Regions from separate parts of the Agrobacterium sp. genome, predicted to be linked through region 3. Evidence: riboswitches for the same ligand, from Rfam matches in the RefSeq annotation. Region 3 holds a riboswitch; each other region holds the start of a gene.
What was found. Region 3 has a riboswitch for cobalamin ahead of metE (5-methyltetrahydropteroyltriglutamate--homocysteine S-methyltransferase). Riboswitches for the same ligand answer to the same signal wherever they lie in the genome.

Region 1: another riboswitch for cobalamin. It lies ahead of AC5I5B_RS10310 (ABC transporter substrate-binding protein); the one in region 3 lies ahead of metE (5-methyltetrahydropteroyltriglutamate--homocysteine S-methyltransferase).
Region 2: another riboswitch for cobalamin. It lies ahead of nrdH (glutaredoxin-like protein NrdH); the one in region 3 lies ahead of metE (5-methyltetrahydropteroyltriglutamate--homocysteine S-methyltransferase).

The regions. Positions count from the first base shown of each region.
Region 1 covers NZ_JCABZP010000011.1:292,125-299,495, reverse strand. Annotated here, with positions in the region: gene AC5I5B_RS10325 (2-hydroxyacid dehydrogenase) at 1-399, opposite strand, end outside; gene argE (acetylornithine deacetylase) at 423-1,547, opposite strand; gene AC5I5B_RS10315 (GNAT family N-acetyltransferase) at 1,751-2,629, shown strand; cobalamin riboswitch at 2,669-2,903, shown strand; gene AC5I5B_RS10310 (ABC transporter substrate-binding protein) at 3,062-4,093, shown strand; gene AC5I5B_RS10305 (FecCD family ABC transporter permease) at 4,090-5,118, shown strand; gene AC5I5B_RS10300 (ABC transporter ATP-binding protein) at 5,115-5,915, shown strand; gene AC5I5B_RS10295 (pseudoazurin) at 5,912-6,391, shown strand; gene AC5I5B_RS10290 (class I SAM-dependent methyltransferase) at 6,431-7,255, opposite strand; gene AC5I5B_RS10285 (ABC transporter substrate-binding protein) at 7,369-7,371, shown strand, end outside.
Region 2 covers NZ_JCABZP010000014.1:5,783-13,153, forward strand. Annotated here, with positions in the region: gene AC5I5B_RS11745 (ABC transporter permease) at 1-135, shown strand, start outside; gene AC5I5B_RS11750 (ATP-binding cassette domain-containing protein) at 135-917, shown strand; gene AC5I5B_RS11755 (nucleoside triphosphate hydrolase) at 914-1,543, shown strand; cobalamin riboswitch at 1,677-1,900, shown strand; gene nrdH (glutaredoxin-like protein NrdH) at 2,211-2,432, shown strand; gene nrdI (class Ib ribonucleoside-diphosphate reductase assembly flavoprotein NrdI) at 2,445-2,843, shown strand; gene nrdE (class 1b ribonucleoside-diphosphate reductase subunit alpha) at 2,831-5,017, shown strand; gene nrdF (class 1b ribonucleoside-diphosphate reductase subunit beta) at 5,034-6,008, shown strand; gene AC5I5B_RS11780 (alpha/beta hydrolase) at 6,039-7,142, opposite strand; gene recF (DNA replication/repair protein RecF) at 7,295-7,371, shown strand, end outside.
Region 3 covers NZ_JCABZP010000015.1:44,175-51,545, reverse strand. Annotated here, with positions in the region: gene xylF (D-xylose ABC transporter substrate-binding protein) at 1-1,031, shown strand, start outside; gene AC5I5B_RS17770 (sugar ABC transporter permease) at 1,111-2,424, shown strand; gene AC5I5B_RS17765 (ATP-binding cassette domain-containing protein) at 2,443-3,225, shown strand; cobalamin riboswitch at 3,295-3,511, shown strand; gene metE (5-methyltetrahydropteroyltriglutamate--homocysteine S-methyltransferase) at 3,611-5,959, shown strand; gene AC5I5B_RS17755 (hypothetical protein) at 6,148-6,381, opposite strand; gene AC5I5B_RS17750 (helix-turn-helix domain-containing protein) at 6,476-6,913, opposite strand; gene AC5I5B_RS17745 (hypothetical protein) at 7,040-7,371, opposite strand, start outside.

The DNA of each region.
Region 1 (7,371 bases), on a different contig from region 3:
GCGGCACTCTTCCGCCTGACGTTGCGGCAAAGCCTTCCAGAGTTGCTGGCGCTGCTGTTTTAAATAGACCGGCAGGTTGCGGTGAAGCGCCAGCACGCCAAGGCTTACATATTCCTGCATCATGCGGATGATGCCTTCATCCACCATGCGCACGACCTTCACATGCGCAGGGACCGCATCGATGTGGAACTGATCGACACCCGCACCGATGGAAAACAGGATTTCGAGATTGCGGTAGCGGCCGATATCATCAGGCACGGTCCAGGTGATGAGATATCGAACCGTATCGGCATCAACGCTGGCGGCATCCATCGAGAAGGGCAGCTCCGGCAGGTCGCGGGCCAGGGCCTGCCGGAAAATCTCGCCGCGCTTCGCGTCGGAATTGAAGAAAAACGTCATCTGATATCCGTGGTTCCGAAGGTTTAAACCGTGCAGCGGTTCGCCAGTGTTTCCAGCATTGACTGGCAGGCCGAAAGTTCGCCGGCCGTTATGAATTCGTCCGGCTTGTGGGCGCGGCCGATATCGCCCGGGCCGCAGATGATGGCGTCGATGCCGGCAGCCTGAAAGAGCCCGGCCTCCGTGCCGTAGCTGACGGCGGCGATGCAGGGCGCGCCGGTCAATTCTTCCAGAAGCTTCACGAGCGGCGCATCGGCGGCGAGGGACAGCGCCGGATAATCGCTCATCGGCGCCCATTCTATGTCGATGCCCTCAGCGGCGAGCGCTTCGACGCCGTCACGCACCGGCTGGAGCAGGGCGAGCGGCGACACACCGGCAATCGCTCGTGCTTCCAGTTCGATGGCGCAGAGATCGGGAATGATGTTGATCGCCTGTCCGCCTTTCACCGTGCCGATCTGTAGGGAAGAATAGGGGGGCTCGAATGTCGCCTCGAAGGGGCCCTGCGTGAGGGCCTGTGCGGTCTCGACAGCCTTCGCCATGATGCCGGTGATCAAATGGATGGCGTTCACGCCCTGATCCGGCCGCGAGGAATGGCCGGAGCGGCCGCGAATGGTGATGCGTGCAGCGGCCTTGCCCTTGTGGGCGCGCACGGCACGCAGATTGCTCGGTTCGCCGATGATCGCGCCCGCCGGTTTTGCGCATAGTTCCGGCAATCGGGCAATGAGGTGCGGGACGCCGCGGCAGCCCGCCTCCTCGTCATAGGAAAAGGCAATATGAATGGGGCGATTCAGCGCCATGCGCGAAAATGCCGGTGCCGCGGCGAGAACCGTGGCCAGAAATCCCTTCATGTCGGTGGTTCCGCGTCCGTAAAGACGCTCGCCTTCCGCTCTCAGGGTGAAGGGATCGGAGGACCATTCCGGCTCACCGGCAGGCACCACATCCATATGGCCGGACAGGATGTATCCGCTGGTATCTGTCGGCCCGAAGCTGGCGAAGAGATTGGCGCGGTCGCCCTCGGGACCGGCAAGCAGCGATACTTTCGCGCCGTGACTATCCAGATAATCGGCGATCCACCCGGCGATATCGCCATTGGCGGTTCCGACGACCGATGGGAAGCCGACAAGACGCTCCAGAATTTCGATTGCGTTCATGGCTGTCTCCGCCGCTTCAACGTCGAAAAGCTTAGAGCGGCCGGCGGCGTTTATCTGCTGAAATAGGGGTGTTTTCGGTAGATTGTTGTGTCTTTCCAGCGCTTTCGGAAAATTCCTGCCGGCAAGGCTGGTTATCTTCGGATGTCGTGGGCTGGGCTGCCGGGATCAAGGTTCCGCGCCGGAGGGAATGAGAGCCGTTTGTCATGGAGCTGCTCAAGGTCGATAGTTTCGAGTTGCGAACCGTGGATATCGCCGATGTGGAGGCCGATCATCTGCATGCCCTCTCCATGGCTGTCGGATGGCGATACCACGCGAATGAATGGTGTTTCCTGCGTCAATGTGGCATCGGCCTTGCTGCGCTTGACGAAATTGATCGCGTTGTCGCAACCGCCATGCTGTTTCCTTATGATGAAGGTTTCGCGACGGTCGGTATGGTCATCGTTTCCCCGCGTTTGCAGGGGCAGGGCGTTGCACCGTGGCTGGTGGGGCAACTCATGGCAGATTACCCTGACGCTGCACTGCGGCTGAACGCCACGGAAGCGTCGCGGCGGCTTTTTGCCCGGCTGGGTTTTGCCGGAGATGCGGAAAAAGTACATCTCCTTCGCGGCAAGGCGCGCTGCCCTGCCGAGATGCCGACGCTCGGAAGAAAACAGAGGATCGAGCCGCTTTCGGAGGACCATTTGTCCGCTGTTGCGGATCTGGATCAGGCGGCTTTCGGTGTCTCGCGCCAGCGCGTCCTGCAGCGTCTCCTGCGGGAAAATAAGGGTTATGGCCTGTTCGAGGCGGATCGTCTCGTGGCCTTTGCATTGCGGCGCGCAGCGGGACGGGGCCATATTGTCGGCCCGGTCGTTGCGGGTGAGGAAACGCAGGCCATTGCGCTGGTCAGGCGGCATTTTTCCGATCTGGACGATCAGCTCGTCCGTCTCGATGCCGTGCGTGACAGTGGTCTTCTGACCGACTTTCTGACGCAATCCGGCCTGGTGGTGATCGAAACGCTGACCACCATGTCGAAAAACGTGCCGCAACCGGCCGGCTCTGGTCCCGCAATGATTTTCGCCCTGGCTGGCCCGTCTTTGTGCTGAGGTGCGGCACTATCGCAATTGACGCCCCGCCCGTTGCCCCTTATGTGAGAAAGCGACGGTTCCTGCAGCCGAAAGGCGAAGGGATTAATAGGGAACATGGTGCGGGCGATCTTTTTCGCCCAATGCCGTGGCTGCCCCCGCAACTGTAAGCGGATTGTCGTTCATCCCAGTGACGCTTCAAGGCGTCATGCCACTGTATTCTCTGGAATGCGGGAAGGCAGATGAGTGACGCAAATCCGTGAGCCAGGAGACCTGCCGTCAAAATATGAACCATCGTTACGGGCGGGGAAGCCCGGAGGAGGAGATTGTAATGTTATTTCATAACATTTGGTTTGCGTCCCGTCGTCGTTCTCCGTACAAGACGTCCCGCTGTTGCTGCGCGTTCTGACGCCTGCTGCTCTGGAATAAGTTTTACTTTCGACTGGAGAACACATGTTTCGTTCTAGACGCCTGCCGGTCCATGCCGGCTTTCTGGCCGCCGCGTTTGCGGTTTTGCCTCTTGCCAACGCTAACGCTGCCGAAACCACTTACCCCCTGACGATCAACAGCTGCGGTCAGGAGATCACCTTCAAGCAGGCTCCCGCCCGCACCGTATCCGTCGGCCAGAGCACGACCGAGGTTCTTTATCTGCTCGGGGTTGCTGACAAGGTGGTCGGCACGGCGCTGTGGATCGGCCCGGTTCTGAAGGGCTACGAGGAGGCCAATGCCAAGGTCGAGCGACTGGCCGATAATGATCCGAGCTTTGAGGCGGTTGTCGGCAAGAGGCCTGACCTCGTGACGACGCAGTTCCAGTGGCAGATCGGCCCTGAAGGCGTCGTCGGAACGCCGGTGCAATTCGCCGAACTCGGCATTCCCGTCTATACCTCGCCTGCCGATTGCATCGGCAAGGATAATTCCGGCGGTGGCGACGGCGTGCGCAACACCGGCTTCACCATGGATCTGATCTATCAGGAAATCCGCGATCTCGCCAAAATCTTCAACGTGCAGGATCGCGGCGAGGAAGTCGTTGCCGATCTGAAGAAGCGTGAGGAAGCCGCCCGCACCAAGATCGCCTCGGCAAATGGCAAGCTTTCCGCCGTCTTCTGGTTCTCCAGCGCCGAGCTGGATATCGACCCCTATGTGGCCGGCCGCAACGGCGCGCCCGGTTACATCATGTCCGCACTGGGCTTAAAGAATGTCATCGAAAGCGATGAGGAATGGCCGACCGTCGGCTGGGAAACCATCGCCAAGGCAAATCCGTCCGTCATCGTCGCCGGCAAGATGGACCGCCGTCGCTTCCCGGCTGACGATGTCGCCGTCAAGCTGAAGTTCCTCGCCAGCGATCCCGTGGCCAGCATCATGCCCGCCGTCAAGCAAGGTCATGTGTTCGAAATGGATGCGCAGGCGATGAACCCGACCATTCGCACCATTGAAGGCATCGAAACGCTGGCTGAAGCGATTTCGGCTGCCGGCCTCGCCAAGTGAACAGTCTTTCCGTCCATTTCGGCAGGGTGGGACTGGCTTTCGCCGCGCTCGCCCTGCTGCTCGTCGCGCTGATGGCCGGAGCGGCCATCGGCGAGACCGCCATTCCCTTTGACGTCGTGGCGAAAACTATCGCCAACCGTGTTTTCCATGCGGGTTATCCGTTGGAGCCGCTGGATGAGGGCATTGTCTGGAGTTATCGCCTCAGCCGCGCCGTTGTCGCCGCCTGCTGCGGGGCTTCGCTGGCGCTCGCCGGGGCGGTGCTGCAATCGCTTCTGCGCAACCCGCTTGCCGATCCCTATATTCTCGGCATTTCCGCCGGCGCCTCCACCGGTGCCGTCGCTGTCGCGCTTCTGGGTTTTGGCGCGGGTTTCCTGACGATGCCGGCCGGCGCGCTCATCGGTGCTTTTGTGGCCTTTTCTCTGGTCAGCCTTCTCGCGGTGCGGGCGGGACATGGCAACAGCGCCATCATTCTGGCGGGGGTGGCCGGGTCGCAGCTGTTCAACGCCATGACCTCTTTCATCGTCACCAAATCCGCCAATGCGGAACAGGCGCGCGGCATTATGTTCTGGCTGCTCGGCAACCTCTCGGGCGTGCGCTGGCCGGATGTCTGGCTGGCGCTGCCGGTCAGCCTTGCGGGTCTTGCTGTGTGTCTCTGGTATGCCCGGGCGCTGGATGCCTTTGCCTTCGGCGGTCAAGCCGCCGCTTCACTCGGTATCCCGGTGCGGTGGGTCTATGCGGTGCTGATCTCGGTTTCGGCAATCATGACGGCCGCGATGGTGTCGCTGGTCGGCTCCATCGGTTTCGTCGGGCTCGTCATTCCCCATGCCGCGCGCATCTTCGTCGGCGTTCGCCATGGCATCTTGCTGCCGGTGACGGCACTGACCGGTGCGGTTTTCATGATAGTCGCGGATATTCTCTCGCGCATCGTCATTCCGGGGCAGGTGCTGCCCATCGGCGTCATCACCGCGCTGGTCGGCGCGCCCGCCTTCGCCTTCATCCTGGGGCAAAAGAGGGCGCGGTCATGAAGTTATCCGCCCACGGCCTGCATTTCCATGCCGGCAATATCGATATCGTGCGCGGCGTTTCGCTCAATGTCGGTTCCGGGGAGTTTCTGGGCATCATCGGCCCGAATGGTTCCGGCAAGAGCACGCTGCTTTCCATGCTGGCGGGAATTCGCAAACCACGCCGGGGGCACGTTACGCTTGGCGAGGAGCCGCTTGCCTCGCTGGGACGCCGCGATCTTGCCCGCCGGCTTGCCTTCGTGGAGCAACAGGCTGAAACCACCGAGCGCATCACCGCACGGCAGGCCGTGGAGCTTGGACGCACGCCCTATCTCGGGCCGCTTTCCGCTTGGTCACAGAATGACGACGCCATTGTTGATGCGGCACTTGCCAATGTCGACATGGCCGACAAGGCGGAGCGCAACTGGCATCATCTTTCCGGCGGCGAACGCCAGCGCCTGCACATTGCCCGCGCATTGACGCAGGAGCCGCATATCCTGCTGCTGGACGAACCGACCAATCACCTTGACATAGGCCACCAGATCGGCCTGCTCGATCTGGTGCGCCGGCAGGGTCTGACCGTCGTTGCGGCGCTGCACGATCTCAATCACGCCGCCATGTTCTGCGACCGCGTCGCCATCATGCATCGGGGTGAGATGATCGCGGTCGGCCCGCCGCGGGACGTTCTGACACCGGCGACAATAGCCGAGGTTTTCGGAGTCGAATGTGTCGTCACCACGGACGAGGGCGGCTTTTCCCATATTCGTTTTCTGCCGGCCCATGGGCGGGCCGAGCACCCAAGGAAAGTATTGGCACGATGATGATGTTGACGATGCTCGCAAACGCCGCTGCAAAGACCAGACTCTTTTACGCCGCTGCCGCAATTGCCGTGACGGTCACGGGCTTTCCGCTTCAGGCTTCAGCCGAGACCTTCGAGGTGAAAATGCTGAACCGGGGCGAAAAGGGCCCGATGGTATTCGAGCCCGATTTTCTCGAAATCGCGCCCGGCGACCGCGTACGCTTTGTGCCCACTCACAAGAGCCACAATGCCGCGACCATCGATGGCATGGTTCCGGAAGGTGTCGAAGGGTTCAAAAGCCGGATCAATGACGAGTTCGAGACCGGGTTCGAAAAGCCGGGCTTTTACGGCATAAAATGCTCGCCGCATTACGGCATGGGCATGGTCATGCTGATCAAGGTGGGCGATGCGACCCTGCCGCAGAGCTACAGGACGGTGGACGTGCCGGGTCGCGCCAAACCACGGTTCGACGATCTTTTCGAGCAGGCGGAAAAATAAAGCGATGTCGGAGGCCCAGCTGCGGCGGTTGATGCCGCCTCAGCTTTTGCCAGTAACATCCGGCTTCACCGCACATACCGCATAACGATGCTGCAGCCCGCGCAGGACGCCTTTTAGAAGGCTGAAGTTTTTCGCCTGGGCGCGGTGAATGGCCTGAAGTTCCTGATCGATCGCGACAGGTTCGAAACCGGTCGTGCGCAACAGCGCCGCGACATCGCCGGCCCTTGCGCCCTTCGAAAAATAGACCCGCGAGAGGATGCTGTTGAAGGTATTTTCCGGGTCCGCCGGCTTGTGCGGCTGGTCCGGTTTAATGAGGCCGATGTTTTCGAGGCTGGCCGCCAGTTTCTTCACCAGCTTTTCGCGCCAGCCGGTATTCACGAAATCGCCGTCAACGATCAGAAGCCGCCCGCCGGGTTTCAAGACACGGAACCATTCGGCAAAACTCGCCTGTGGGTCCACCAGCGTCCAGACCAGATGACGGGTGATGATGACGTCGGCGCTTTCATCCGGCTCCATGGTGTTTTCGGCATCGCCGACGAAAAAGCGGATGTTGCGTCCACGTTTTTTCGCTTTTTCCCGGGCAAGGGCCAGCATCGTTTCCGACCAGTCCATGCCGGTAACCTGAAAACCGAGATCGTCCATCAGGTGTGAGATGACGCCGGTGCCGCTGGCGAGATCAAGCGCCTTGCGGCCCTCTCCGCGGCCCAGATGTTTCAGGATAAGCGCGTGCCAGGCTGCACGCTCGTCTTCGGAGAAAATTTCATGCCCGGGCGAAAGGTCGAAAGTCGCGGCGCGGCCGGACCAATAGGATTTGATTTCGTCTCTCAGACTGTCGTTTTTGCCGTATTGGATGGTATCGATCATCGGTGTTCAACTCATGTACCGGTCAGTTAAGAATGGCTCTAAAACATAAATGTTGACTAGTACAGTCAGAAAATAATACAGCCGCGCCAGTCAACACTGGAGAGCAATATCCGATG
Region 2 (7,371 bases), on a different contig from region 3:
GCGCTGATCGTCGGCGTCTTTTCACTCGGTCTCCGGCTTATCGGCACAGACCCGCAATGGACCTATCTGTTGATCGGCGTCCTTATCATCTTGGCTGTCGCAATCGACCAGTGGATCAGAAAGGTAGCAGGCTGATGGCAAAAGAACCTATCCTCACAGCACGCAATCTCGTCAAACGCTACGGTCGTGTGACCGCCCTCGACAATGCCGATTTCGACCTTTATCCGGGCGAAATCCTTGCCGTCATCGGTGATAACGGCGCCGGCAAATCCTCTCTCATCAAGGCGATTTCCGGTGCGGTGACACCCGATGAAGGGGAGATCAGGCTGGAAGGCAAGCCGGTGCAGTTCCGCTCGCCGATCGAGGCGCGCAAGGCGGGCATCGAAACCGTCTATCAGAACCTTGCGCTGTCTCCCGCATTGTCCATAGCTGACAATATGTTTCTCGGCCGTGAAATCCGCAAGCCCGGCATTCAGGGCAGCCTGTTCCGGGCGCTCGACCGCCCGGCCATGGAAAAATTCGCCCGCGAAAAACTGTCGGAACTCGGCCTGATGACGATCCAGAACATCAATCAGGCGGTGGAAACCCTCTCCGGCGGTCAGCGCCAGGGCGTGGCGGTGGCGCGTGCGGCAGCCTTTGGCTCCAAGGTCGTCATCCTCGACGAGCCGACGGCGGCACTCGGCGTCAAGGAAAGCCGTCGCGTTCTCGAGCTTATTCTGGATGTGCGCTCCCGCGGTCTGCCGATTGTCCTGATCTCGCATAACATGCCGCATGTTTTCGAGGTTGCGGATCGCATCCATATCCACCGGCTCGGTAAGCGCCTGTGCGTCATCAATCCGAAGGACTATTCCATGTCCGACGCCGTCGCCTTCATGACCGGCGCCAAGGAAGCGCCGAAGGAAACGCTTGCCGCATGACGCTGAAGCTTGAGACGATCGTCGAAGACGTTCTTCGGCGGGCAGAGGGTCAATCCCGTTTCATCATAGCCATTGCCGGTCCCCCTGGGGCCGGCAAATCCACGCTTGCGGATGCTCTTTTTGAGGCCTTGCGGGCGCGAGGCGAAACGGCCGCCGTCCTGCCCATGGATGGCTTCCATATGGACAATGGCATTCTTGAGGAACGGGGACTGCTGCCGCGAAAAGGCGCACCTGAAACTTTTGATGTGCGCGGCTTCCTGGATATCGTCTCCGCCGTCCGCAAGGGCGGGCAGGAGGTGCTTGTTCCGGTTTTCGACCGCTCCCGGGAAATTGCCATTGCGTCCGCCCGGGCGATTGCGCCGGAAACGCGCTTTGTCCTTGCCGAAGGCAATTATCTGCTGCTGAACGAAGCGCCCTGGACAAGCCTTTCCGAGAGCTTTGACCTCACCATCTTCGTGGGCCCGTCCGTCGCCGTGCTGGAAGAGAGGCTGCGGAACAGATGGCAGGGTTATGGTCTCGATGCCGCTCAGATCCATGCCAAGCTTTTCGAAAACGATCTTCCCAACGGAAAAAGGGTGATCGAAAACGCGCGTCCAGCCGATATTCATATCGATATCTGGGAATAGATTAACGCTTTCCAGTTCTTTACCGGCAAAGCGCGTTTGCCGTTAAGCCTTTGTTGACCATGTGTTGAATCTTTTTGATCCACAGGGTGGGGCTTTTGTGTGTCTATTCATTGACGTAAAAATTTCCTTATATACTATATGTGGTGTTCAAGGTTCTTCCGATTCGCAAGGATTGGGAGCTAAGACGGGAATTCGGTGCGTAACGCCATCATGGCGGAACAAGGCCGAAACTGCCCCCGCAACTGTAAGCGGCGAGCATCGTTCCGATTTGGGTCACTGGAGCCAAAAGCTCCGGGAAGGCCGGAATAGATGTTGTGACCCGCAAGTCAGGAGACCTGCCTTGAGCGCAAACGTCCACGGGCGGGGTGTCCGGAGGAAGGTGTTGACGCAAATGATTTGCGTGCGCCCTTTTCTGCCCCCTCCAGAACAAGCTTCGGGGTGAAGTCATGCCAGTGCATTTCTTTAAGTTGCTGCGCTCGTCGGCGTAGAGAGTGATTTTGTGCGGCTTGCAGCATTTTGGGAAAACCGGACCCCGGTTTCTATCCGAAAATGCGAAGAGTTGCCTGGGCTACGTGCCTCACCTGAATGACAGATCCACCGCCACCCGATTGCGATTGTAATCGGCAATGTTGAGCCGTGTCCGAAATCGGCTTCGAGAGAGGAAATCATGACCGTCACCGTTTACAGCAAACCCGCCTGCGTCCAGTGCACCGCCACCTATCGTGCGCTCGACCGCATTGGTATTCCCTATGAGATCATCGATATCTCCGAAGATGCGGATGCGCTCGATCACGTCCGGGGTCTTGGTTACATGCAGGTTCCCGTGGTCGTCGCCGGCGAGCGCCATTGGGCGGGTTTCCGGCCGGATATGATCGGCTCGATCAGCTGAGGCGGTAAGGCGATGGGCCTGATCGTCTACTATTCCAGCCGCTCTGAAAACACCCATCGTTTCCTTCTGAAACTGGGGCGGCGTTTGTTTCGCCTGCCGCTCGGCGCTGAGGACGACGTGCCTCATGTGTCGGAACCCTATGTGCTGGTCACCCCCACCTATGGGGGCGGCGGCACCAAAGGGGCCGTGCCTAAGCCGGTCATCCGGTTTTTGAACGAGCCCTCCAACCGAAATCTCATTCGCGGCGTCATCGCGGCGGGAAACACGAATTTTGGCGCCGCTTTCGCATCCGCCGGAGATATCGTCTCGCGCAAATGCGCGGTGCCGTTTCTCTATCGCTTCGAGCTTCTCGGCACGGAAGAAGACGTCGCCAACGTCAAACATGGATTGGAACGATTTTGGACACGCTGACCTCGAGCGCGCTGCGCAAGGACGCCAAACAGCCGGCAGCCGCAAGCCAGAAACCGCTTGATGCGGGGCTGGACTATCACGCGCTGAACGCGATGCTGAACCTTTACGACGAGAACGGGAAGATCCAGCTCGACAAGGATCGGCTGGCCGCCCGGCAATATTTCCTCCAGCACGTCAACCAGAACACGGTATTTTTCCATAACCTCAGGGAAAAGCTCGATTATCTGGTGACGGAGGGATATTACGAGCAGGAGGTGCTGGACCAGTATTCCTTCAATTTTGTTCGTGACCTCTATGACGAGGCCTATGCCCGGAAATTCCGCTTCCCGACCTTTCTCGGCGCCTTCAAATATTACACCTCCTATACGCTGAAGACCTTCGACGGAAAACGTTATCTGGAGCGTTATGAGGATCGCGTCTGCATGGTGGCGCTGGCCCTTGCGCGTGGTGATGAGCAGCTTGCCCGCAATCTGGTCGATGAAATCATTTCAGGCCGCTTCCAGCCGGCCACCCCGACATTCCTCAATGCCGGCAAAAAGAGCCGCGGCGAGCTGGTCTCGTGTTTTCTGCTGCGGGTGGAAGACAATATGGAAAGCATCGGCCGCTCCATCAATTCGGCCTTGCAGCTTTCCAAGCGCGGCGGCGGCGTGGCGCTGTCCTTGACCAATATTCGCGAATTCGGAGCGCCGATCAAACAGATCGAAAACCAGTCTTCCGGCGTTATTCCCGTGATGAAGCTGCTGGAAGATTCTTTTTCCTATGCCAACCAGCTTGGCGCACGCCAGGGTGCTGGCGCGGTCTATCTACATGCCCATCACCCTGACATCATGCGCTTCCTTGATACCAAGCGCGAAAACGCCGACGAAAAAATCCGCATCAAGACGCTGTCGCTCGGCGTGGTGATCCCCGACATCACCTTCGAACTCGCCCGCAACAACGAGGACATGTATCTGTTCTCGCCCTATGATGTGGAGCGGGTCTATGGCGTGCCGTTGACCGAGATTTCGGTCAGCGAAAAATATCACGAAATGGTCGCCGACAGCCGCATCCGCAAGAAGAAGATCAAGGCGCGCGAATTCTTTCAGGTGATCGCCGAAATCCAGTTCGAGAGCGGTTACCCCTACATCATGTTCGAGGACACGGTGAACCGCGCCAATCCGATCGCCGGCCGCATCAGCATGAGCAATCTCTGCTCGGAAATCCTGCAGGTCAGCGAAGCGAGTGAATTCAATGCCGATCTGTCCTACAGCCATATGGGCAAGGATATTTCCTGCAATCTCGGTTCGCTCAACATTGCCGCTGCAATGGATTCGGCCGATTTCGGCAAGACCATCGAGACCTCCATCCGGGCGCTGACAGCAGTGTCTGATATGAGCCACATTTCCTCCGTCCCCTCGGTGGAAAAGGGCAATGATGCGAGCCACGCCATCGGGCTCGGCCAGATGAACCTGCACGGCTATCTGGCGCGCGAACGCATCTTCTACGGTTCCGAAGAGGGCGTCGATTTCACCAATATCTATTTCTACACCGTGACCTATCATGCCATCCGCGCCAGCAACCGGCTGGCGGTGGAAAGAGGCCAGAGCTTCAAGGGCTTTGAAAATTCGAAATATGCCTCGGGTGACTATTTCGACAAATATACCGACCGGGAATGGTTGCCCGCGACCGAAAAGGTGAAGGAACTGTTCGAAAAGGCCGGCATTGCCATTCCGACGCAGGAGGACTGGAAGGCGCTGAGGCAGGACGTCATGGCATCAGGTCTTTATAACCAGAACCTACAAGCCGTGCCGCCGACAGGTTCGATCTCCTATATCAACCACTCGACGTCTTCCATTCATCCAATCGTCTCGAAGATCGAAATCCGCAAGGAAGGCAAGATCGGCCGCGTTTATTACCCGGCTTCCTATCTCTCGAACGACAATCTCGAATATTATCAGGATGCCTATGAGATCGGTCCTGAGAAGATCATCGACACCTATGCGGCGGCCACCCAGCATGTCGATCAGGGCCTGTCTCTGACGCTGTTCTTCCGCGATACGGCAACGACGCGCGATATCAACCGGGCGCAGATCTACGCCTGGAAGAAGGGCATCAAGACCATCTACTACATCCGTTTGCGCCAGATGGCGCTGGAAGGCACGCAGGTTCAGGGCTGCGTTTCCTGCACGCTCTGAATTGAGGGACAAGACAATGAACATCGCCGTAAAACCCGCGTCCCGCATTCGCGCGGTCAACTGGAACCGCATCGAGGACGACAAGGATCTCGAAGTCTGGAACCGCCTGACCTCGAATTTCTGGCTTCCGGAAAAGGTGCCGCTCTCCAACGACATTCCCTCCTGGGGAACGCTGAAGCCGGAAGAACAGAAGCTGACCATCCGTGTCTTCACCGGGCTGACATTGCTCGACACCATCCAGAACGGTGTCGGCGCCGTGCGGCTGATGGCGGATTCGGCCACGCCGCATGAGGAGGCCGTGCTCTCCAACATTTCCTTCATGGAGGCCGTGCACGCCCGCTCCTATTCCTCGATCTTCTCGACGCTATGCTCCACGCCTGATGTCGACGATGCCTATCGCTGGTCTGAGGAAAACGAGTTCCTGCAACGCAAATCCGCGCTGATCATGCGCGAATATGACAGCGGCGATCCGCTGAAAAAGAAGATCGCCAGCGTGTTCCTGGAAAGCTTTCTGTTCTATTCCGGCTTCTACCTGCCGATGTTCTGGTCAAGCCGCGCCAAGCTTACCAATACGGCGGATTTGATCCGCCTCATCATCCGCGACGAGGCCGTGCATGGCTATTATATCGGCTACAAGTTCCAGCGGGCGGTGGAGCGCCTCGGCGAAAAGGAGAGACAGGAGATCAAGGACTTCGCCTTCGATCTCCTGCTCGAACTTTACGATAACGAGGCGAAATATACCGAAGACCTCTATGACGGCGTTGGCCTGACCGAGGATGTCAAGCAGTTCCTGCATTACAACGCCAACAAGGCCCTTATGAATCTGGGTTACGAGGCGCTGTTTCCCGCCGAGGCCTGCCGGGTCAATCCAGCGATCCTGTCGGCACTCTCACCCAATGCCGACGAGAACCACGACTTTTTCTCCGGATCCGGCTCGTCCTATGTCATCGGCAAGGCAGTCGCGACTGAAGATGAAGACTGGGATTTCTGAAACCCTGATGTCAGCAGGAACCCGCAAAGCCTATTGCGGGTTCACCACCTGGCTCGCAAGGCGGAAGGGGCTGGAGACCGTTGCGCCGATCGCATCGAATACGAAGGCTCCTGCACTATTGATATCACCACCGCGCCTGCTTGCCTCCAGCTGCGGAACCATGGAGGCCAGCGCGGCATAACGGTCGTGATTGAGTGGGTCCGACGCCTCCAGATTGGAGATATCGACGAATTGCACGCCCTCTTTCAGGGCCGCTTCCTGAACCTGCGGATCGGTGACGTCAAGCGCACCGATGCGGGTGACATCAGCGCCCAGTATGGAGGATGCTTTTAAGGCCCGGTCGTCCTTGGACACCAGCACGGTGAGTGGCGGATTGAGCCGGCCGACGACCTCGATCTGCTTGCGGAAGACATCGGCGTCGATATCGGGCGCAGCCAGCACCACCTGCAGCTTGGCGATGACATCGTTCCTGCCTTCGAAGCGCAATTGCCGCAACGCTTCCATCACCAGCCAGCCGCCCATGCTGTGACCGAACACGACGACGCTTTTTCGTGGTGTCTGCCGGGTGAGGTCGGTCAATAGGGCGGCCAGCGCATCACGCGAATAGGTCGCCGATTCCTTGTCGGCGACGTAGCCGGTGACATTGGCCTGCGAAGGCCAGGAAAAGACTAATGGCACGCCATTCATATTGGCATCGGCAGCCATTTGCGCCGCGCGGAAAAGGGCTTCCTGATAGCTGTAATTATAGCCATGCACAAAAAGTGCGATCTGCTTGCCAGAGCGGGCAATATCGCCGAGATCGGCGTTGAAGGCCGTCTTCGTCAACATATCGGCCTTGGTAACAACGAAGTCCTTCTTCGGGTCCGGCTTGCCGCTGGACCACTCGATTTTTCCGCTTTTATGGGTAGGAGGAATGGAAATATCGAAGCGCGCATAATTCGGCTCGGCCGCCCGTTCCGTCCCGAAGCCCTTTTTTGCGTCCTTGTTTCTCTCGCGTGTACTCGCCACATAGGCGGTTACGATTTTGGTGCCTTTGGCCCTGGTGTCCACAGCCTGCAGCACATCCGCCCCCGGTCTGCCCGCGCAGGATGAAAGAACGCTGAGGGTGAGAAGGAGCGAAAAAATCAGGCGCATGAATGGGCTACCGATGACAAGGAACGGCTGATAAATAACCGGCCGTCAAAAAAGTTGCTACTGGAGAATGAATTGCGCTGCTGCGATGGTCTTCGATGTGGAGAGGCATTCCCCGCCTTGCTATCCGGACATGTTCGTTTTAGGCCGTAAAGATGACGAACAAGGTGTCGCTTTTACGGCTGAAACTCACGGACTTCCGCAATTATGCGGCGGCTGCGCTCACGCTCGA
Region 3 (7,371 bases):
TTGCCAAGCTTTTGGCGGGTACGGCCGTACTCGTTTCCCTTCATACTGCCGCTATTGCTGCTGATCTCGTCGTTGGCGTTTCCTGGTCGAATTTCCAGGAAGAACGCTGGAAGACGGATGAGGCGGCCATCAAGGCAGCGCTCGACAAGGCCGGCGCGAAATACATCTCCGCCGATGCGCAATCATCCGCCGCAAAGCAGCTGACCGACGTGGAATCGCTGATTTCCCAGGGCGCCAACGCGCTGATCATCCTGGCGCAGGACAGCGACGCGATTGGCCCGGCCGTTGAAAAGGCCGTTGCCGAGGGTATTCCGGTCGTTGGTTACGACCGCCTGATCGAAAACAAGAACGCCTTCTACATTACCTTCGACAACAAGGAAGTCGGTCGTCTTCAGGCTGCCGAAGTCTTCAAGGTGAAGCCGGAAGGCAACTACGTCTTCATCAAGGGCTCATCTTCCGATCCGAATGCGGACTTCCTTTTCGCCGGCCAGCAGGAAGTGCTGAAGGCCGCCATCGACGGGGGCAAGATCAAGAATGTCGGCGAAGCCTATACCGATGGCTGGAAGCCGGAAAATGCCCAGAAGAACATGGAACAGTTCCTGACCAAGAATAACAACAAGGTCGATGCTGTCGTCGCGTCGAACGACGGCACGGCCGGTGGCGCAATCGCTGCTCTTGCCGCGCAGGGCATGGCGGGTTCGGTGCCCGTTTCCGGCCAGGATGCCGATTTCGCCGCGCTTAACCGCGTCGCACTCGGCACGCAGACGGTTTCCGTCTGGAAAGACAGCCGCGAACTCGGCAAGGAAGCGGCCGGTATTGCGCTCGCGCTTGCTGGCGGCAAGAAGATGACGGAAATCAAGGGCGTCACCGCCTTTGACGGCGGCCCGAAGAAGGTCACGATGCAGTCGGTCTTCCTCAAGCCGATCGCCATCACCAAGGACAATCTGAACGTCGTGATCGATGCCGGCTGGATCAAGAAGGAAACGGCCTGCCAGGGTGTGAAGGCCGGATCCGTCAAGGCCTGCAACTGATCGACTATGTCCCGGTTCGGGCGCTGCGCCATGGTTCATGGCGCAGCGCCTTTTAAGATGTGAGGAGCACCGGCAGTTCATGGCCGATATGACCCAATCCAATTCCCCAGCGTCCGCCAAGACGGAAAAGACAGGCTCCATCGCGCGCTTCATCAGCGCAACGGAGCTTGATACCCGCCTGCTCGGCATGGTCGGCGCGCTTCTTCTGATCTGGATCGGATTTCATATCCTGTCCGGCGGCCTGTTCCTGACGCCGCGAAACCTCTGGAACCTTTCCGTGCAGACCGCGTCCGTGGCTGTCATGGCGACCGGTATGGTGCTCGTCATCGTCACCCGCAATATCGACCTGTCGGTCGGGTCGATCCTCGGTTTTTCCGGCATGATCATGGGTGTCACGCAGGCGGAAATCCTGCCGCAGCTTCTCGGCTTCGAACATTGGGCGACATGGATCGTCACGCTTCTGGTCGGTATTCTCGTCGGCGGCGCCATCGGCATGCTGCAGGGTTCGATCATCGCCTTCCTGAATGTGCCGTCCTTCATCGTCACGCTCGGCGGCCTGCTGGTCTGGCGCGGCGGCACCTGGTTCGTCACCAGCGGCCGCACCGTGGCGCCGATGGATTCCACCTTCCGCCTGATGGGCGGCGGCACCAGCGGCTCGATTGGCGCGACATGGAGCTGGGTCGCTGCCATCGTCGCCTGCGTCGCCATTGTCGCTGCAATCCTCAATTCCCGCCACCAGCGCCGCCGTTTCGGCTTTCCGCTGCGGCCGGTCTGGGCGGAATATTTTCTGGTGGCGCTCGGCTGCTTCGTCGTCGTCGGTTTCGTGGCGGTGGTCAACAGCTATCCCTGGCCGATCAACATCGCCCGCAACTATGCCGATGCCAATGGCATCTCCTGGCCGGATGGTGGCCTGTTCATTCCGCACGGCATTGCCATACCGGTGCTGATGGCGCTCGCCGTTGGTGCAGTGATGACTTTCATTGCCACGCGGCTGCGCTTCGGACGCTATGTGTTCGCCATCGGCGGCAATCCGGAAGCGGCCGAACTCGCCGGCATCAAGACCCGCTGGGTCACGGTGAAGATATTCACGCTGATGGGCGTTCTGTGCGCCATCGCGGCGGCAATCTCCACTGCCCGCCTCAATGCGGCAACCAACGCCCAGGGTGAACTGGACGAACTTTATACGATCGCGGCGGCGGTCATCGGCGGCACCTCGCTCGCCGGCGGCGTCGGCACCATAGCGGGCGCGATGCTCGGCGCGCTCGTCATGCAATCGCTGCAATCCGGCATGGTGCTCGTGGGCATCGATACGCCTTTCCAGCGCATCGTCGTCGGTGTGGTTCTGGTCGTCGCCGTCTGGCTCGACACCATCTACCGCGCCCGCGCCAAGTAAGAACCGAGGAGAACCCCAATGACGGACCAAGTCACGCCCCTCGTGGAAATGCGCAATATTTCCATTTCCTTCGGCGGTATCCATGCGGTGGAAAACGCCTCAGTCGATCTTTTCCCCGGCGAGGTGGTCGCCCTTCTCGGCCACAATGGTGCGGGCAAATCGACGCTCATCAAGATATTGTCCGGCGCATACCGGCGGGATGGGGGCGATATCCTCATCAACGGCGAGGATGTGGATATCCGCAATCCCCGCGACGCCAAGAAATACGGCATTGAAACCATCTACCAGACGCTGGCAGTGGCGGATAATGTCGATGCGGCGGCCAATCTTTATCTCGGCCGTGAGCTGAAGACGAAATGGGGCACGCTTGATGATGTCGCCATGGAGGCCTCGGCCCGCGAGGTCATGGGGCGTCTCAACCCCAATTTCCGGCGGTTCAAGGAACCAGTGAAGGCATTGTCCGGCGGTCAGCGGCAATCCGTTGCCATCGCCCGCGCCATCCTTTTTGACGCCCGCATCCTTATCATGGACGAACCGACGGCTGCACTCGGGCCGCAGGAAACCGCGCAGGTCGGCGATCTCGTCAAGGAGCTGAAACGGCAGGGCATCGGCATCTTCCTCATCAGCCACGATATCCACGACGTCTTTGATCTGGCGGACCGGGTATTCGTGATGAAAAACGGCAAGGTGGTCGGCCATGCCCGCACGGAAGATGTGACGAAGGACGAGGTTCTCGGCATGATTATTCTGGGCAAGGTGCCATCAGGTGCTGTGGCAGGTCCGGGCGCGGTCGTGTCCTGACATCTGTCTTCGAATGAAATAAAGATATAAAGATTTCTTTATATCTATTGACATCGTGACGCCCGTGGTGAGAAATGCGGGTGTCATGGTTCTCCGGGCCTGATTGTTTCAATCCCGGAGCTAAGAGGGAATCCGGTGCGCCGTTGGATCGGCAATACCGGAGCTGCCCCCGCAACTGTAAGCGGTGAGCCTTTGTCCATCAACGTCACTGGGGTGAAAGCCCCGGGAAGACGGGCAAAGGTGACGACCCGCGAGCCAGGAGACCTGCCAGGGCAAAATAACGTCCACGGGCGGGGTGTCCCGGTGGTTGCTCGTTGGCCCGGCAACGGCTGGGCCCGCACGCGTCCGCTTTACCCATGCCCCCACAACCATCTGGGGTATGACAATGTCAAACAAGACCATTCCAGTCGCATCGCTCGGATTTCCGAGGATTGGCCGCCGTCGCGAACTGAAATTCGCGATTGAAGGCTTCTGGTCGGGAAAGATTTCCGAAGCAGTACTTCTCGAAACCGCCGCTAAGCTGCGCGCCGAAAACTGGGCGCTTCAGCAGCAAAAGGGGATTAGCCATATCCCGTCCAACGATTTTTCCCTCTATGACCACGTCCTCGATACGGCTGCGATGGTCGGTGCCATCCCGTCCCTCTACGGATGGACGGGCGGAGAGGTGTCCATGTCGACCTATTTCGCCATGGCGCGCGGCAGCCAGAGCGAGGCGCATGCAAGTTGCGGTCATGTGCATGAAGGACATGCGCACCACGGTCAGGGCGTTCCGGCGCTGGAGATGACCAAGTGGTTCGACACCAATTATCATTACATGGTGCCGGAGGTCTCCGAGGATCAGCATTTCGCGCTCACCTCGCAAAAGCCGGTCGATCATTTTCTCGAGGCGAAGGCGCTCGGCATTCATACGCGCCCGGTCATTCTCGGGCCGGTCACGTTCCTGAAGCTTGCCAAGGTGCGTGAGGCAGCCTTTAAGCCGCTCGATCTGTTGGCAAAACTGTTGCCCGTCTACGAAGAGTTGCTACACCGCCTGCGTGCGGCCGGCGCCGACTGGGTGCAGATCGACGAACCCGTGGCTGTATTGGACCTTTCCGAGGGGGAACGCCACGCGCTGACTGTGGCCTATCAGCAATTGTCGAAAGCCGCCCCGGATCTGAAAATCCTCGTGGCCACCTATTTCGGCGGTCTCGAGGATAATCTGGAGGTCGTTGCCGCACTTCCGGTCGCGGGTCTTCATGTCGATCTGGTGCGTGGCCCCGGTCAGTTCGAGGCGGTGCTGAAGGCGTTGCCCGAAAGCCGTGTCCTGTCGCTCGGTGTCATCGACGGCCGCAATATCTGGCGCGCCGATCTCGCCGCGATTATCGACCGGCTGGAAGCTGCAATTGCCGTGCGGGGTGCGGAAGCGTTTCAAATCGCGCCTTCATGCTCGCTGCTGCATGTTCCGGTCGATCTTGAACTGGAAACCGGTCTCGATGCCGATCTGAAAAGCTGGCTTTCCTTTGCGACCCAGAAGCTCGGCGAGCTTGCCACGCTCGGCAGGGCGCTCGGTGAAGGCAAGGCCATCGTCGCGGCGGAACTGGAAGCCGCCTCCAGGGCAGTTGTCGCACGCGCATCCTCGTCAAAGGTGACTGATGTGGCCGTTCAGAACCGCATCGCAACGATCGGCGATGCCGACAGGAAGCGGGCGAATGCCTTTACCGAGCGGCAGAAGGTGCAGTCGCAGGCTATTGCGCTGCCGCTTTTCCCGACGACCACCATCGGCTCCTTCCCGCAGACGCCGGAGGTGCGAAAGGCCCGCTCCGCGCATTCGAAGGGTGTCCTGACAGATGCGCAATATGAAAGCTTCCTGCAGAAAGAAACCGAAGCAACCATTCGCTGGCAGGAGGATATCGGTCTCGACGTCCTCGTGCATGGCGAGTTCGAGCGCAACGACATGGTGCAATATTTTGGTGAACAGCTTTCCGGTTTCGCCTTCACCCAGCATGCGTGGGTGCAGAGCTACGGCTCGCGTTACGTGCGTCCGCCCATCATCTTCGGTGATGTGTCGCGGCCGAAACCGATGACGGTCCGCTGGTGGGAATATTCCCAGTCGCTCACCGACAAGCCCGTCAAGGGCATGCTGACCGGACCGGTGACGATCCTTAACTGGTCCTTTGTCCGCGATGATATCGCCAGAAGCCTGACATGCCGGCAGATCGCGCTCGCCATCCGCGATGAGGTCAACGATCTCGAGGCAGCCGGTGCACAAATGATCCAGATCGATGAGGCAGCTCTTCGCGAAGGCCTGCCGCTTCGGCACCGGGACTGGCAGGATTATCTCGGCTGGGCGGTGGAATGCTTCCGTATTTGCTCCGGCGGCGTGGATGATCGCACACAGGTGCACACCCATATGTGTTACTCCGAATTCAACCAGATCATCGATGCCATTGCGGCGATGGATGCCGACGTGATCTCCATCGAGACCTCGCGGTCGAAGATGGAGTTGCTGGATGCGTTTCGGACTTACAAATATCCGAACCAGATCGGTCCCGGCGTTTACGACATCCATTCGCCGCGTGTGCCTGATGTTGGAGAAATGGTCGATCTTCTGGCGCTGGCGCGGGAGCGCCTTGACGACCGGCAGCTCTGGATCAACCCCGATTGCGGCCTGAAGACCCGCAAGTGGGAGGAGGTCAGGCCGGCCCTCGTCAACATGGTTGCCGCCGCCGTCGAGCTTCGCCGCGCGGCGCCCTGATATGAAGTGAGGCCTGGCAAAACCGGGCCTCACTCATGGCTTGCGCCAATAAAATGTGGAGGAAGATATGTGAATGACTCTCCTGCTGGATGGAGCCAGCCGGACAGACAAGACGTTCCCAGGCTTTCACGACTGGAGGCCGGCGCGGAAACGATCACGCCTGCAGGTTCATGCCGTTGCGAAAACGTTCAATGCAGGTCGGCCTGTGCCAAGGCGCTGACATTGATTTCTGCGTTTACCAGCGGCAGACCCTGCTGATTGATGTCCTGGGCCAGCGACAGCAATGCCATTTCCAGGAAATAGGTCGACATGCCCAGTTCCAGAGACTTCGAGCGCTGGCAAAGATAGGAAACCATCCGCCCGAGCGCCAGAATCTCGTCTGCATTGTCCTGTTCAAGTATAGCTGTGGTAGACGCCACCATGATTCCCTCTCGACAGTCGACAGTATGAAAACGCTTTGATGTTGCGTTGTTCATTTTTGACCACATCGAGCGTCACGCGAGCGTCACACCTGCGTCAATTGTCGTTTTTGTCTGCCGGCGCGCTGGCATTTTCCGCCGCTTCAGTCGCCGCAAGCGATGTCACGAGGGCGACGATGCTTCTGCGCACGGCGGCGCTCTTGATGCGCGAAAAGGCCTGGTTGAGCGAAAAGCCTTCATTCGAAGCCACGAAGGTCTGCATGGCGTTGATCGTGCCAAGAGCCGGATTTGACGGGTCGCCATCGGGCGTGGCATTGGCGAACAGGGAGCTGACCTCCACGCCGAGGATCGATGCAATGGCCTGCAGGCGGGACGCGCCGACGCGGTTGGCGCCCTTTTCATATTTCTGGACCTGCTGGAAGGTGATGCCCAATCGCCCGGCCAGCGCACTCTGACTCATGCCGAGCGACTTGCGGCGCATTCTGATCTGTGCGCCGACATGGACGTCGATCGGGCTGGGTAGTTTGGCCTGCATTACAAATTCCTCCGGTTGAGGTTCTTAAATCCGATGATTATCAATTAATATTGTTGAAGGTATACATTCAACACAATTTCCACGGGTATTATGAAGCTTTATTGACAAAATAGCACGGTTTTTTGTTCATAATCGCGTGTCCGGGCCGCGATTTATTATTTTTGTCGCGCAACGCAACGCACCGTTGCGGCTTGAAAGATGGCTCCATCCGGCCACACCGATGGCCTGAAAGCCGAATCTGTCCCAAATTTTCCGATTCATCGCGTCGAATTCCTCAAGCGCTTCCCTATCGCCGAAATGCGGAATCCAGACGAATGGCCGTTTCTGACCGGAACGTGTGACATTTTCAAGAAGGACATTGTTGTAAAGTCTGGGCAGACATTTGTTGGTATCGATGGCCGGTGAAACCGGGATGGGATTTCGTTCAATCGCAAAGCCTTGCCGCACAAGCGAAAGGG